Nocardioides panacis: one gene and its partner. The protein of the gene in region 1 interacts with the protein of each later gene in a pairwise test. Links are inferred from orthologs where the notes say so. Each region holds a gene or a part of one and is shown on either strand. Other genes may lie near its edges.

The links. The genes of interacting proteins can lie anywhere in the genome.
Region 2: the proteins of aceE (region 1) and nth interact in binary tests that used the Escherichia coli proteins (3 or more experiments, as listed by UniProt). The link is inferred for Nocardioides panacis from one-to-one orthologs.

The regions. Positions count from the first base shown.
Region 1 is NZ_CP077062.1:2,608,759-2,616,492, forward strand. What follows is about bases 3,049-6,389. They hold aceE (pyruvate dehydrogenase (acetyl-transferring), homodimeric type), read left to right. Parts: upstream 3,049-3,402; coding sequence 3,403-6,189; downstream 6,190-6,389. Other genes in these bases: KRR39_RS12675 (dihydrofolate reductase family protein), read right to left, coding at 3,049-3,191; KRR39_RS12685 (alpha/beta fold hydrolase), read right to left, coding at 6,310-6,389. In the rest of the region: KRR39_RS26125 (AMP-binding protein), read right to left, coding at 1-1,442; KRR39_RS12665 (DUF3052 domain-containing protein), read right to left, coding at 1,474-1,908; KRR39_RS12670 (MOSC domain-containing protein), read left to right, coding at 2,035-2,640; more of KRR39_RS12675, read right to left, coding at 2,637-3,048; more of KRR39_RS12685, read right to left, coding at 6,390-7,263; KRR39_RS12690 (PucR family transcriptional regulator), read left to right, coding at 7,408-7,734. UniProt on the Escherichia coli protein: Component of the pyruvate dehydrogenase (PDH) complex, that catalyzes the overall conversion of pyruvate to acetyl-CoA and CO(2).
Region 2 is NZ_CP077062.1:3,832,831-3,840,191, forward strand. Bases 1,752-4,719 are described here. They hold nth (endonuclease III), read right to left. Parts: upstream 3,603-4,719; coding sequence 2,901-3,602; downstream 1,752-2,900. Other genes in these bases: KRR39_RS18720 (NUDIX hydrolase), read right to left, coding at 1,752-1,827; KRR39_RS18725 (VOC family protein), read right to left, coding at 1,848-2,282; KRR39_RS18730 (TlpA family protein disulfide reductase), read right to left, coding at 2,293-2,904; KRR39_RS18740 (Crp/Fnr family transcriptional regulator), read left to right, coding at 3,719-4,396; KRR39_RS18745 (MBL fold metallo-hydrolase), read right to left, coding at 4,448-4,719. Outside these bases: KRR39_RS18715 (MarP family serine protease), read right to left, coding at 1-1,088; more of KRR39_RS18720, read right to left, coding at 1,099-1,751; more of KRR39_RS18745, read right to left, coding at 4,720-5,248; KRR39_RS18750 (NUDIX hydrolase), read right to left, coding at 5,245-6,126; KRR39_RS18755 (RidA family protein), read right to left, coding at 6,134-6,592; Sp36 family protein, read right to left, coding at 6,589-6,744; KRR39_RS18765 (alpha/beta hydrolase family protein), read left to right, coding at 6,986-7,361. UniProt on the Escherichia coli protein: DNA repair enzyme that has both DNA N-glycosylase activity and AP-lyase activity. The DNA N-glycosylase activity releases various damaged pyrimidines from DNA by cleaving the N-glycosidic bond, leaving an AP (apurinic/apyrimidinic) site.

The DNA of each region.
Region 1 (7,734 bases):
TTGCCGTAGTCCTCGTCGTCGACCCCGAAGGCCGCCGCCTCCACGACCTGGTCGTGGCGGGACAGGCAGTCCTCGACCTCCTGGGGGAAGACGTTCTCGCCGCCGGACACGATCATGTCGTCGTCGCGGCCCTCGACGATCAGCCGGCCGCCCTCGTCGAACCGCCCGACGTCACCGGTCGCCATCAGGCCGTCGACCAGGTCCTTGCTGCCGCCGCCGGTGTAGCCCTCGAACAGGATGCTGTTGCCGACGAAGATCCGGCCGGCCTCCCCCGCGGGGAGCTCGGCGCCGTCCTCGTCGAGGATCTTCACCACCGTCGCGAACGGCGGCCGGCCCGCCGTACCCGGCGCCTCGCGGAGGTCGTCGGGGCTGGCGACCGTCGCGTAGGCGACCTCGGTGGAGCCGTAGACGTTGAACAGGTGGTCGCCGAACTGGTCCATCCAGGTGGTGCCGAGGTCGCCGGGCAGCGCCGACCCGGACGCGGCGACCACCTTGACGTTCGACAGGTCGTAGCGGTCGAGCGTCTCCTGCGGCAGCTGCATGATCCGCTGCAGCATCACCGGGATCACCACGAGCGAGTCGCAGTCCTCCTCGACCAGGGTCTGCAGGCAGCCCTCGGGGTCGAACCTGCGGCGCAGCACGACGGTGGAGCCGAGCAGCATGGCGAGCGCGAAGTGCGCCCACCCCCAGGTGTGGAACAGCGGGGCGGCCACGTGCGAGCGCCAGCCGGACTTCAGCGGCAGCCGGGACAGCAGCGCCGCGGCGGCCTCGATGCCGGCCTCGCTGCGGGGCGCGCCCTTCGGGGTGCCGGTCGTGCCGGAGGTGAGGATGATGATCCGGCTCTGCCTCGCCGGAGCGGGGTGGTCGCCGGGCGCCCCCTGGGCGATCAGCGACTCCAGGGTGACCCGGTCACCGGTGCCGGCGTCGTCCACCCAGCCGAGCACCCGGTCCCGGGTGCCGGCCTCCTCGAGCATCGCGGTGAACTCCTCGTCGTGCACGACGACCCGGGGCGCCTCGCGCTCCAGCACGTCCACGAGCTGCGGACCGGCGAAGGCGGTGTTCAGGTAGAGGATGTCGGCGCCGAGCTTGGCGGCGGCGATGCTCGCGTCGACGAAGCCGCGGTGGTTGCGGCACATGATCGCGATCCCGTCGCCGGGCCGCACGCCCCGCGAGCGCAGGGCGTCCGCGAGCCGGTTGCTGCGGTCGTGCAGCTCACCGAACGTCAGCGCGCCGAGCTCGTCGACGACCGCGGTCCGGTCGGTCTCCAGGATCGCCATCGCGGCGAAGCCGCCGGCCGGGCCGGTCCCCCACCGCAGCAGGGTCGCGCCGACGCGGGCCAGCTTGAGCGGCGGGTGCAGCCGTACGACGCCTGCGGAGGTGAGCACCCGCAGCAGGGTGGGCGCCTGGCCGAGGAGGCCGAGCCCCTTGGTGACCTTGCTCAACGAGTCCTCCTGAGCCGGGACGGTGCAGGGCTCAGTGCGCGGCCTTGGGAGCCACCAGGCGGGTCGCGGACCAGTCCTGGCTCACCGGCGCGGTCGTGGTCGTGGACAGGCCGGCCACCGGGGCTGCCTCGGCGACGTCGGCGGGGTCCACCGTGCCGGGCCGGCCCACCTTGGGCGTCAGCAGCCAGATCTCGCCGCCGGCCACCAGGTCGGTCAGGGAGTCGACGAGTGCGTCGACGAGGTCGCCGTCGGCCTCGCGCCACCACAGCAGCACGCAGTCCACGACATTGCCGTAGTCACCGTCCACCATGTCGGCGTCGATGGTGTCCTCGATCGAGACGCGCAGGGCGTCGTCGACGTCCTCGTCCCAGCCGAGCTCCTGGACGACCATCCCGGTCTTCAGACCCAGCCGCTCGCCGGCGTTCTGGGTGGCGGTGCCTTCGGGGCCACCCGAGGTCGCGCTCACGTCACTCCTCCACATCTCGAATCTCGTCGTCCGGTCGCCACGGCGTCCGGTGCTGCACTGTTGCGCGTAGTTCATCGGAAGTCGACCCGGCGCGCAAGGCACCGAGACGGGTGCCAGGCTACTGCCATGCACGCCGACCGCTCGCCGAATCCGGTGACTGCGCCCCTGCCGCCCCCGGCACCGGCCGCCCAGCCGCCCCGGGTGGTCGCCGTCGCGGCCAGCGCCGGGCACCGGTTCAGCAAGCAGACGCGGCCGGTCATCCGGCTCGTCGAGGGCCTCGGGGTGGAGGGCGACGCGCACCTCGGGGAGACCGTCCAGCACCGGTCCCGGGTGCGCCGCGACCCCTCGCAGCCCAACCTGCGCCAGGTGCACCTGATCCACGCCGAGCTCTTCGAGGAGGTGCACGGGGACGGCCCGCGGGTGCTCCCCGGCGACCTCGGCGAGAACGTCACCACCTGTGGCGTCGACCTGCTCGCGCTGTCCGCCGGGACCCTGCTGCTGCTCGGCGACACCGCCGAGGTGGTGGTCACCGGGCTCCGCAACCCGTGCGTGCAGATCGACCGCTTCCAGCCCGGTCTCCTCGCACGGGTGGTAGGTCGTGACGCCCAGGGCCGGGTGGTGCGCAAGGCGGGGGTGATGGCCGTCGTACGACGGGGTGGCGAGGTGCGTCCGGGCGACCCGGTGACCGTCGTACCCCCGGACGGGCCGCACCGTCCGCTCGAGGCCGTCTAGGACCGCGGCACGTCGTAGGTCAGGTCGACCATCTGGCCGTTGCGGGCGACGTCGACGAGCCGGAGCCCCTCGATGCGGCGCGGCAGCAGCGGGGCGCCGGACCCCAGCGTCACCGGCGCGACGCTGACGATGACCTGGTCGAGCAGCCCGGCGTCGTGGAACTGGCCCACCAGGTCGCCGCCGCCGACCAGCCACACGTTGCGGTCCCCGGCCGCCGCGACCAGGTCCGGGTGCACGACCGCGACGTCGCCCTGCACGAACCGCAGGTCGGCCCCGGGGATCGGCGTGAGCTCCCGGTGGCTGAACACCCAGGACGGCCGGTCGGCGTAGAACTCCTGCCAGCGTTGGGGGTTCTCCAGCAGGTGCTCGTGGTCGAGCACCCACTGGTACGTCGTCGCGCCCATCGCCATCGCACCGACGCCGGCCAGGAACTCCGCGAACCCGCTGCCCTCGTCCTCGCGCTCGACGGCGAACAGCCAGTCCAGGGAGTTGTCCGCGTCGGCGAGGAAGCCGTCGAGCGTCGTGGCGGTGCAGTACTGGGTGAGCGCCATGCGCTCACCCTAGGCACCGGACGTTCGCTACTGATCGGTAGATTTCCTGCGCGACGCGGGCGTGACACGATGAGCGGGGAACCAGCCCGTGACCCGGGCCGGCTCCCACCACGCAGTGCACACCGAGCACGAGAGCAGAGGAATCGTGGCAACAGGTTCTGAGCAGCAGTCGTCCGAGCTGGCCGCGGAGAAGTCCGCCGAGAAGGAAGCCATGTCGCAGCCCGGCGCTCCCTCGACCCGCGCCGTCGGGCGTCCCCAGGTGATCCACGAGGGGCTGCCCACGCAGCTCCCGGACATCGATCCCGACGAGACCAAGGAGTGGCTCGAGTCGTTCGACTCGATGGTCGACGACCGCGGCCGCAGCCGCGCGCGCTACGTGATGCTCCGCCTGCTGGAGCGAGCCCGCGAGCAGAACGTCGGCGTGCCCGCCCTGCGCAGCACGGACTACATCAACACGATCCCGCCCGAGCGTGAGCCGTGGTTCCCCGGCGACGAGGACATCGAGCGCCGGATCCGCGCCTTCCTGCGCTGGAACGCCGCCGTCACCGTGTCGACCGCGAACCGCAAGGGCCTCGAGGTCGGCGGTCACATCGCGACGTACCAGTCCTCGGCCTCGCTCTACGAGGTCGGCTTCAACCACTTCTTCAGGGGCAAGAACCACGAGGGCGGTGGCGACCAGATCTACATCCAGGGCCACGCCTCCCCCGGCATCTACGCCCGGGCGTTCCTCGAGGGCCGGCTCAACGAGACGCAGCTGTCCCGGTTCCGCCAGGAGGTGCAGCACGGCGTCGGCGAGGGCCTCTCGTCGTACCCGCACCCGCGGCTGATGCCGGACTTCTGGGAGTTCCCGACCGTGTCGATGGGCCTCACCGCCCTGAACGCGATCTACCAGGCCCGGTTCAACCGGTACATGCAGAACCGTGGGATCAAGGACACCAGCCAGCAGCACGTCTGGGCGTTCCTGGGCGACGGCGAGATGGGCGAGCCCGAGTCGCTGGGCGCCATCGGCGTCGCGGCCCGTGAGGAGCTCGACAACCTCACCTTCGTCGTGAACTGCAACCTGCAGCAGCTCGACGGCCCGGTGCGCGGCAACGGCAAGATCATCCAGGAGCTCGAGTCGACCTTCCGGGGCGCGGGCTGGAACGTCATCAAGGTCGTCTGGGGCCGCGAGTGGGACGACCTCCTGGCCCGCGACGTCGACGGCGTGCTGGTCAACAAGATGAACAGCACCCCGGACGGGCAGTTCCAGACCTACTCGGTCGAGAGCGGCGACTACATCCGCAACAACTTCTTCGGCGGCGACCCGCGGCTGCGCAAGATGGTCGAGCACATGACCGACGAGCAGATCGTGAAGCTGCCCCGTGGCGGCCACGACTACCGCAAGGTCTACTCGGCGTTCGACGCGGCGACCAAGCACGTCGGCCAGCCGACCGTGATCCTGGCGCACACCATCAAGGGCTGGACGATCGACGCCCTCGAGGGCAAGAACGCCACGCACCAGATGAAGAAGCTCACCAAGTCCGACCTCAAGAAGTTCCGCGACCGGCTGTACCTGCCGATCAGCGACAAGGAGATCGACGAGTCGGAGATCGCGCCGTTCTTCCACCCCGGCAAGGACTCCCCGGAGATCGAGTACATGCTCGAGCGCCGGCACGCCCTCGGCGGGTCGATCCCGAAGCGCGAGGTGCGCGCCAAGCTGCTCAAGCTGCCCGGCGACGAGGTGTACTCCGAGCTCAAGGCCGGCTCGGGCAAGCAGGCCATCGCCACCACGATGGCGCTGGTCCGGCTGCTCCGCGACCTGATGAAGGACAAGGAGATCGGCCAGCGCATCGTGCCGATCGCGCCGGACGAGTACCGCACGTTCGGCATGGACGGCATGTTCCCGACGGCCAAGGTCTACAACCCGATGGGCCAGCGCTACGAGTCCGTCGACCGCAACATGCTGCTGGCCTACAAGGAGTCCGCGCAGGGCCAGATGCTGCACGAGGGCATCTCCGAGGCGGGCGCGATGGCGTCCGCGACGGCAGCCGGCTCGGCGTACGCCACGCACGGCGAGCACATGATCCCGTTCTACCTGTTCTACTCGATGTTCGGCTTCCAGCGCACCGGTGACTCGATCTGGGCGATGGCCGACCAGTTGGCCAAGGGCTTCCTGATCGGCGCCACCGCGGGCCGCACCACGCTGACCGGCGAGGGGCTGCAGCACGCCGACGGCCACTCCCCGCTGCTCGCGGCGACCAACCCGGCGGTCGTGCACTACGACCCCGCGATGGCCTACGAGCTGAGCCACATCGTCCAGGACGGTCTGCGGCGGATGTACGGCGGCACCGAGAAGGACCCGGACGGCGAGAGCGTCATCTACTACCTGACGGTCTACAACGAGCCGACCGTGCAGCCCAAGGAGCCCGACGACCTCGACGTCGAGGGCCTGCTGCGCGGCATCTACCACGTGGCGACTCCCCCGCCGGTGCAGGGCGAGAAGGTCCCGCGGGTGCAGCTGCTCGCCTCCGGCGTGGGCTTCCCGTGGATCACCGAGGCGGCGAAGCTGCTGGCCGAGGACTGGGGCGTGGCGGCCGACACGTGGTCGGTGACGTCGTGGAACGAGCTGAGCCGCGACGCCGTGGCGTGCGAGGAGTGGAACCTCCTGCACCCCTCGGAGCCGGCCAAGGTCCCCTACATCACCGACAAGCTCAAGGAGGCCGAGGGGCCCGTCGTGGCGGTGAGCGACTACATGCGCGCCGTGCAGAACCAGATCGCCAAGTGGGTCCCCGGCGACTTCCACGCCCTCGGCGCGGACGGCTTCGGCTTCGCGGACACCCGTCCCGCGGCCCGCCGGTTCTTCCACATCGACGCCCAGTCGGTCGTCGTCCAGGCCCTCGCGGCCCTCGCCCAGCGCGGCGAGGTCAAGCCCGAGGTGGTCCAGGAGGCCTTCGACAAGTACCGCATCGACGACCCGACCGCCGTACGCGGCGTCAAGCAGGAGGGCGGCGACGCCTAGCCGACCCGGCGCCTCTGGCGGACGCACGACCGCCGACCCGGCGACTTTGGTGGACGAGCACAGGTGCTCGCCCGCCAGACGCGCCGGGTCGGCGGCTTTCCGGGCGCCAGAGGCGCCGGGTCAGGCGATCTCGGCCTGGCGGACAGGGGTGACCGCCGTGGGCACCGGGACCTGCCGGCCGTTCTTGAGCAGCGACCGCCAGCGGCCGCGGTGGTACGCCGCAGCCGGGTGCGCCCGGATGAACTCGTCGACGATCTTCACGAAGCGCTGCGGGTGGTCCTTGTGCGGGAAGTGGCCGGCGTTCGCGATCACCTCGACGGTGGCGCCGGGCGCGAACTCCGATGCGATCCCCGCGTGCTTGACCGGGATCACCGCGTCCTCGGTCCCCCATATCACGCACATCGGCATCGCCTGGGTGAGGTAGGCCCGGTCCACCATGGTGACGATCTGGCCGCGCCAGTCCACCACCGCGGACACCACGTGCCGGATGGCCCGTCGGGCGCGGGGGTCCTTGAAGGAGTCCACGATCATCGCGACCTCGTCGAGGTCACGGGCCTGCGGCAGCCCGGACGCGGCCAGGGCACGCAGCCCCGCCGTGGTCAGGTGGCGCACGCCGGGCAGGGTGACGACCCCCATCGCCTGGTGGAAGAACGGCAGCGTGATCGCCCGGATCGCCGGCGTCACCTCGGCGCCGAGGCCGCCGGGGGCGACCAGGATCATCCGCTCGGTGCGCTCGGGGAACTGGTAGGCGAACTGCATCGCGACGCCGCCGCCGAAGCTGTGCCCGACCACGGTGACCTTGTCCACGCCCAGGACCGTGAGCAGGTCCCGCATGCCGTTGGCGTAGCCGCCCACGCTGTAGTCCGCGCGCGGCTTGGCCGACCTGCCGTGCCCCAGCAGGTCCGGGGCGATCACGGTGTAGCGGCGCGAGAGCGCGGCGATCACCGGCAGCCAGGTGGTGTGGTCGCAGCCGAGGCCGTGCAGCAGCAGCAGCGCCGGTCCGGTGCCGACCTTGACGTACGCACGCTTGTGCCCGTGGATGGTGAGGTACTGGACCTCGATGGGCTTGGGCATGATGCTCCTGGAGGGACGCTTCGTGGTGACCGGAGTCAGAACACAGGGCTAAATTAGTATGAACCAGCGCCCAGCGGCCCAAACCGACCGTTCGGCCAGGGCTGGACCGGTCAACCGTCCCCGCCGGTGAAATAGGGTCGGGTCATGAGCGGCAGCAGCGAACGCGACCGGGAGCAGATCGCCCGGCGGCTGCAGCGCTCCGTCGGTGCCCTGGCGACCTCCACGGTCACCCGGATGGAGCGGGACATGCCGTGGTTCCGCCGGATGTCGGCCGAGGACCGGTCCTGGATCGGGTTGATCGTGCAGGCCGGCATCACCTCGTTCGTGGAGTGGTACCGCGAACCCGACGGCTCCGCCCCGGTCACCGCCGAGGTCTTCGGGGTGGCACCGCGGGCCCTGACCGGAGTTGTGAGCCTCCACCAAACCGTCGAGATGGTGCGGCTGACCATCGAGGTGGTCGAGGAGAACGTC
Region 2 (7,361 bases), 1.2 Mb from region 1 along the record:
TAGCCGGTGTCGGTGTCGGTGACCGACGCCGCGAAGATCACCCCGAGGACCTTGCCGGCCGAGGAGACCAGCGGGCCGCCGGAGTTGCCGGGCCGGACCAGCGCGCGCAGCGAGAACACCTCGCGCACGACGGTGCCGTCACCGTAGATGTCGGGGCTGCGCAGCCGCTGCTCGCCGCGGATCCGGGCGGCCTGCACGTTGTAGGGGCCGTCCTGCGGGTAGCCCAGCACCGCGCCGGCCTGGTTCGGCCGGCCGCTCTGGTCGAAGCGCAGGAACGGGCCGCGGGTGCCGTCCACGGCGAGCACCGCGATGTCGATGTCCGGGTTGTAGTAGACGACGGTCGCCGGCCGCTCGTCCTCGCCGACCAGCACCACCGGCCGGTCGACGCCGGCCACGACGTGCGCGTTGGTCATCACCCGGTTCGGGCCGTAGAGGAAGCCGCTGCCCTCGACGCCCCGGTTGCAGGAGTTCTCCCCGCGGATCTTGAGGACGCTCTCCTGCGCGCGCTGCACGTCGGGGTCGCGGGCCACCCGGCCCGGCGGCGGACCCACGTCGATGATCCGCTCGGGGGCGAACGGCTCGAGGTAGCGCGGGAAGAAGCTCGACCCGACCACGTCGTTGAAGGAGTTCAGCGCCTGCACGGCGTTCGCCGGCATCACGCCGTTGACCCGGTCCAGGACCGCCGAGCTGCGCACCTCGCGGCTCGCCCAGGGCAGCTTGGCCCCGCTGACCGCGACGCCGAGCGCCCACGCGACGACCAGGACCGCGGCCATGCTCAGCGCCGCGCCGCCGATGGCGTCGAGGGCGCGGACCGGCTGCCACTTGATGCGCGAGCGGATCTTGGCGCCGGCGTACTGCAGGATGGCCTGCCCGAAGGACGCGCAGACCAGCACCACGAACAGCGCGGCCAGGGAGACCCACAGGGCGGGCTCCGCGTCGCCGAGGAGCCGGGGGGCGAGCCAGACCCCGAGCAGCCCGCCGAGCAGCAGGCCGCCGGTGGCGAACGCGCCCGCGATGAAGCCCTGCCAGTAGCCGGAGACGGCGTAGGCGACCACGAGGACGACCAGGAACCAGTCGAGGACGTTCACGTCGTGGACCTCACCGCTCGCGGAAGTTCGTGTTCGGCGTCGGTGGTTGCGCGGCCACCTCGGCCCGGGCGGTCAGCATATGGTCGGGAAGGTCGCGCAGGACGTCGGCGTCCCAGGGGCGTGTCCAGCCGAGGAAGTCGAAGAGCCGGGCGATGATCCCGGCGGTGAACCCCCACAGGATCAGGTCCTTGTCGTCGCCGATCAGGAACGCCGGACCCTTCCAGCCCGACGGGTGCCGGGTGGACACCCGGTGCTCGGGGTCGAGGAGCTCCTCGATCGGGACGCGGTAGACCGCGTGCACCTCGGCCGGGTCCACCACGCCGACCGGGCTCTCCTCGCGCCACCAGCCGAGCACCGGCGTGACCGCGAAGTTGCTAGGCGGCAGCCACAGCTGCGGGAGCGTGGCGAACACGTCGACGCCGCCCGGGTCGAGGCCGGTCTCCTCCTCGGCCTCGCGCAGCGCGGTGGCTGCGGGCGAGGCGTCCTCGGGGTCGGTGGAGCCGCCCGGGAAGGAGACCTGGCCGGGGTGCGAGCGCATGTCGTGGGCGCGCTCGGTGAGCAGCAGGTCGGGGCCGCGGGAGCCGTCGCCGAACAGCATCAGCACGGCGCCCTCGCGGGGCTCCGTGCCCTCAGGGGGCACGAACCGGGTCAGCTCGTCGACGGTGATCGTCCGGGCGCCGCGACGAACGGGCTCGAGCCACTCCGGCAGCGCCGGCTCGTGGGGGGTCGCGTCGGGCACGAGTGGAGCCTACCGAGCCGTCACACGACGCAGAACTCGTTGCCCTCCGGGTCGGCCATCACCACGTGGTCGGGCCGGTCCGGGCCGCCCACCTCGGCGAGCACGGTGGCGCCGGCGGCGGTGAGCCGCTGCACCGTCGCCTCGATCCGGGGCCACCGCTCCGCGTGCGGCAGGTGGCGGCCGCCGCCGACCTGCACGTCGAGGTGGATCCGGTTCTTGGCGGCCTTGGCCTCGGGGACCTTCAGGAACGAGATGCGGGCCCGTCCGCCGGCCGGGTCGACGATCGACGCGGCGTCGTCCCACTCGTCCTCGGGGACGTCGAGCTCGCGGAGCCAGTCCTCCCAGGTGCTCCAGCCCTGCGGCGGTGGCGCGTCGACGTACCCCAGCGCGACCTTCCAGAACTCCGCGAGCCGGCCGGCGGCGTCGCAGTCGAAGGTCAGGGTCCACTCGTCCACCGGGTCCTCCTCAGGACGGGATGCGCACGTCGAGCGCGTCCTGCACGAGGCCGCGCAGCTCGGCGTAGGACGTCACCACCCGGAACTCCGGCTGGGAGACCGAGCCGTCCTTGCCGACGAACACCACGCCGGGCAGGCCGCGGACCCGGAACGGCGCCCGGAGCGCGCCGCCGGGGTCGGCCATCAGCGGGAAGGTCACGCCGGCGTCCTTGACCAGCTGCAGCGCCGCCTCGGGCTGCACGTCGAGGTAGTCGATGCCGACGACCTTCACCACGCCCTTCCCCTTCTCGTGCAGCGCCTGGTAGTACGGCAGCTCGCTGCGGCAGGGCCCGCACCACTGCGCGAACAGGTTGATCACCAGGGGCCCCTTGAGCGAGGTGAGGTCGACCGTGCGGCCGCCGCCCAGACAGCGCAACCGCACCGCGGGCAGCCGGTTGCTGCCGCTGCCGCCGCCCGGGCACGGCTCGACGCCTGCCCCGGCCTTGAGCGCCCGCAGCGCCGGGGTGTCCACGTCCACCCGGGAGTCCCCCGCCGTCGTCGACCCGGCCCCGGACGTCGAGGTCCCGGGCGTGCACGACGCGAGCAGCAGGCACACCAGCAGCGCACCGAGCAGCCGTCTCACGCACGCCCCTCGGTCTTGACGAGCTTGGCCGCCAGCACCGGGTCGGTGGGCCCCTCGCCGTACGCCGGGCACCAGCGCGCCACCGGGCAGGCCCCGCACGCGGGGTTCCGGGCGTGGCAGACCCGTCGGCCGTGCCAGATCAGGTGGTGGGACAGCATCGTCCAGTCCTTCTTGGGAAACAGCGCGCCCACCTCGTGCTCGACCTTGACCGGGTCGGTCTCGGCGGTGAGGCCGAACCGGCGCGCGAGCCGGCCGAAGTGCGTGTCGACGGTGATGCCCGGGATGCCGAAGGCGTTGCCGAGCACCACGTTGGCGGTCTTGCGGCCCACGCCGGGCAGCTCGACGAGGTCCTTCAGGCGGGGCGGCACCTCCCCGCCGTGCCGTTCGACGAGCGCCGCGGACAGCTTGAGCAGCGACTCGGTCTTGGCCCGGAAGAACCCGGTCGGCTGGATCAGCGCCTCGAGCTTGTCCCGCTCGGCGCCGGCCATCGCGGCCGCGTCCGGGTAGGCCGCGAACAGCGCCGGGCGGACCGCGTTCACCCGGCGGTCGGTGGTCTGGGCCGACAGCACGGTGACCACGAGGAGCTCGAAGGGGTTGTCGAAGTCGAGCTCGCAGCGGGCGTCCGGGTAGGTCTCCCCGAGCACCCGGTCGATCTTGCGGGCACGGCGGACGAGCGAGGTGTCGGGCACGTCCGCCAGCCTATCCGGGGCCCCACCGGGGTGTTCTTGGCGCTCGCGAGGGGTCATACGACAGACTGTGACCTGAAGCACCGACGGCGGGCCCCGACCGTGGGGCCCGATGAGGAGGACATCTCGTGGACAACGACGTACTTCGCCAGTCTCCGCTGTTCAGCGCGCTGGACGACGAGGCGGCGACCGCACTGCGCGCCTCGATGTCCGAGACGCGGCTGCGCCGAGGCGAGGTGCTGTTCCACGAGGGCGACGAGGGCGACAAGCTCTACGTCGTCACCGAGGGCAAGGTGAAGCTCGGCCGGACCTCCGCGGACGGCCGCGAGAACCTGCTCGCGATCCAGGGCCCCGGCCAGATGTTCGGCGAGCTGTCGCTGTTCGACCCGGGCCCCCGCTCGGCCACCGTGACCGCCGTCACCGACAGCGTGTTCTCCTCGCTGTCCCACGAGGACCTGCTGCGCTGGCTCGACGGCCGTCCCGCCGTCGCCCGCGGCCTGCTCGCCCAGCTGGCGGGCCGGCTGCGCCGGGCCAACGACGTGGTCGCCGACCTGGTGTTCTCCGACGTCCCCGGCCGGGTCGCCAAGGCGCTGCTCGACCTCGCGGACCGGTTCGGCCGGACCGCCGACGACGGCGTGCACGTGCACCACGACCTCACCCAGGAGGAGCTCGCCCAGCTGGTCGGCGCGTCCCGCGAGACGGTCAACAAGGCGCTCGCCGACTTCGTGAACCGCGGCTGGCTGCGCCTCGAGCCGCGCTCCGTGGTGATCACCGACATCGAGCGGCTCTCCCGCCGCGCCCGCTGACCCGTCACCCGCGCAGGGGTTTCCCCGGCGTGTCGTCGCAGGACTGACGGGTCAGCCGCGCAGGTACTCGATCTGCGCGCGCACGCTGAGCTCCGCCGCGCCCCAGAGCACCGGGTCCACGTCGGCGTAGACGGTCTCCACCACCTGCCGGGCCATGTCCTCGGCCGGGTCGGTGCCGGCCGCGCGGAGCCCGGCCAGCGCCTCGCGGACCTGGTCGAGCCGCTGCCGGCGGTGCGCGAGGTAGTGGTCCAGGACGCCGAGCGCGTCCTCGATCACCGGCCCGTGGCCCGGCCACACCGCGGTCACGTCCTGGGCCTCGGCCAGCGCGTGCAGCCGGTGCAGCGAGTCCAGGTAGGCCCCGAGCTGCCCGTCGGGGTGCGCCACGACCGTCGTACCCCTGCCGAGCACGGTGTCGCCGGTCAGCACCGCGCGCTCGGCCGGCAGCACGAACGACAGCGAGTCCGAGGTGTGCCCCGGGGTGCCGACCACGTGCACCTCGAGCCCGTCCACGGCGACGACGTCCCCGTCCCCGAGCCCCTCGTCGCCGAGCCGCTGCCCCGGGTCGAGCGCGCGTACGCCGCAGCCGACCCGCTCCGCGAAGCTGCGTGCCGCCTCGGAGTGGTCGAGGTGCCCGTGGGTCAGGAGTACGGCGGCCACGTCACCGGCGTGCTCCGCGACGGCGTCGAGGTGCGCGAGGATCTCCGGGCCCGGGTCGACCACCACCGACCGCGCCGCGCCGGGCTCGCGCAGCACCCAGGTGTTGGTGCCGTCGAGCGTCATCATGTTCGGGTTCGGCGCCAGGACGCACCGCGCGCGCTCGCCGAACGTCCCGCCGGCCCAGGGCTCGGTCATCCGCGCATCCGCGCCGCCACGTCCTCGCCGAGCCGGACCAGCCGGTCGGGGATCGTGAGGTAGGCGCCGTCGTCGCCGATCACGGCCTGGGGCTCGACCGCGACCAGGTCGCGGCCCGCGGCGGCGTCGAGCACCTCGGCGGTGCTGAGGTGGTCGAACATCTCCAGGCAGGTGCAGTAGGTCGGCGGCAGCATCAGCATCTCGTGGGCGTCCACCGCCCGGATCGCCTCGCGCAGCGGCAGCCAGACCACGTGGTCGGACTCGGTGGACACGTCGCGGGTGGCCTGGCCGGCCGGCAGCTGGGCGACGAAGAACCGGGCGTTGAACCGGCGCGGCTCGAACACCGGCGTCACCCAGGAGCCCCACAGCCGCAGCAGGTCCGTGCGCAGCTTGAGGCCGCGCCGGTCCAGGAACGAGGTGAAGGAGATCTCCCGGCCCTCCAGCGCCCGGCGATCCTCCTCCCAGTCCTCGCCGGTGGTGTCCTCGACCACGGAGTCGGTGGTCGGCCCGGCCAGCAGCACGCCGGACTCCTCGAAGGTCTCCCGCACCGCGGCGCAGACCAGCGCCCGGGCGAACGCCTCGTCGGTGCCGAGCAGCGCCGCCCACTCCGCCGGGGTCGGCCCGACCCAGCCGATGTCGGCGTCGAAGTCGCGCTTGTCGACCCCGCCCCCGGGGAACACGCACATGCCCGCGGCGAACGCCATGTCGACGTGCCGGCGCAGCAGGTACACCTCCAGCCCGCCCGGCTGCCCGTCGCCGTCGCGCAGCAGCACGACCGTCGAGGCGTGCCGGGCGTCGACCGGCTCACGGGTGCCGTCGGTGAAGGCGCGGGCGTGCGCGGCCAGGTCGTCGGGCAGTCGGCGGGTGGGGTCGGTCACGGTGCCCTCAGATCTCGACGACGAGCTCGACCTCGACGGGCGCGTCGAGCGGGAGCACCGGGACCCCGACCGCGCTGCGGGCGTGCTGCCCGATCTCGCCGAACACCTCGCCGAACAGCTCCGAGGCGCCGTTGGCGACGCCCGGCTGGCCGGTGAAGTCCGGGGTGGAGGCCACGAACGCGACGACCTTGACGATCCGCTTGATGTTCGACAGCTCGCCGATCTCCGCGCGCACCGCCGCCAGCGCGTTCAGCGCGCACTGCCGGGCGCACTCGACGGCCTCCTCCGCGGTGACCTCGCCGCCGACCTTGCCGGTGGTGATCAGCTGGCCCTCGCGCATCGGCAGCTGGCCGGAGGTGAACACGTGGTTGCCGCTGCGCACCGCCGGCACGTAGGACGCGACCGGCTTGGCGACCTCGGGGACGCTCAGCCCCATCGCCTCGAGGCGCTGCTCGGGCGTGGTCACTGGACCGGCCGCTTGAAGTAAGCCACCAGGTTCTCCGGGTTCATCCCCGGCACGACCTGGACGAGCTCCCAGCCGTCCTGGCCGAAGTTGTCGAGGATCTGCTTGGTGGCGTGCACCAGCAACGGCGCCGTGAAGTATTCCCATTTCGTCATGCCGGGACTCTACTGCCGACGGTTTACGGTGGCGCCGTGCAACCCGACGACGTGATGACCCGGGCCGCGGAGCCCCCGGACGCGGTGCTCCGCTACGCGCCGCACGAGGCCGGCCTGGTCGACGTACACCTGCCGGCGGAGCTGTCCGCACCACGACCGCTGGTGGTCTACGTGCACGGCGGCTTCTGGCGCGAGGCCTACGACCGCGTGCATGCCCGTCCGCTCGCGAACGCGCTGGCCCGTGCGGGGTTCGTGGTGGCGTCGGTGGAGTACCGCCGCGGTCCGGGGGGCCTGGCCGGACACCTCCGCCGACCTGGACCGTGCGCTGTCCGCGCTGCCCGGGCTGCTCGACGGAGCCGCCGTCCGCACCACGACGACCACGCTGGTCGGGCACTCCGCGGGCGGGCACCTCGCGCTCTGGCTGGCCAACCAGCCGCACCCGGTCCAGCGGGTCGTCGCGCTCGCGCCGGTCGGCGACCTGCGGGCCGCCGCCGCGTGGGGCATGGGCTCCGGCGCGGCCGTCGACTTCCTCGGCGGCACCCCCGAGCAGGTCCCCGGGACGTACGACGCCGCGGACCCGGCCACCCGGATGCGCACCCGCCCCGCGGCCGACGTCG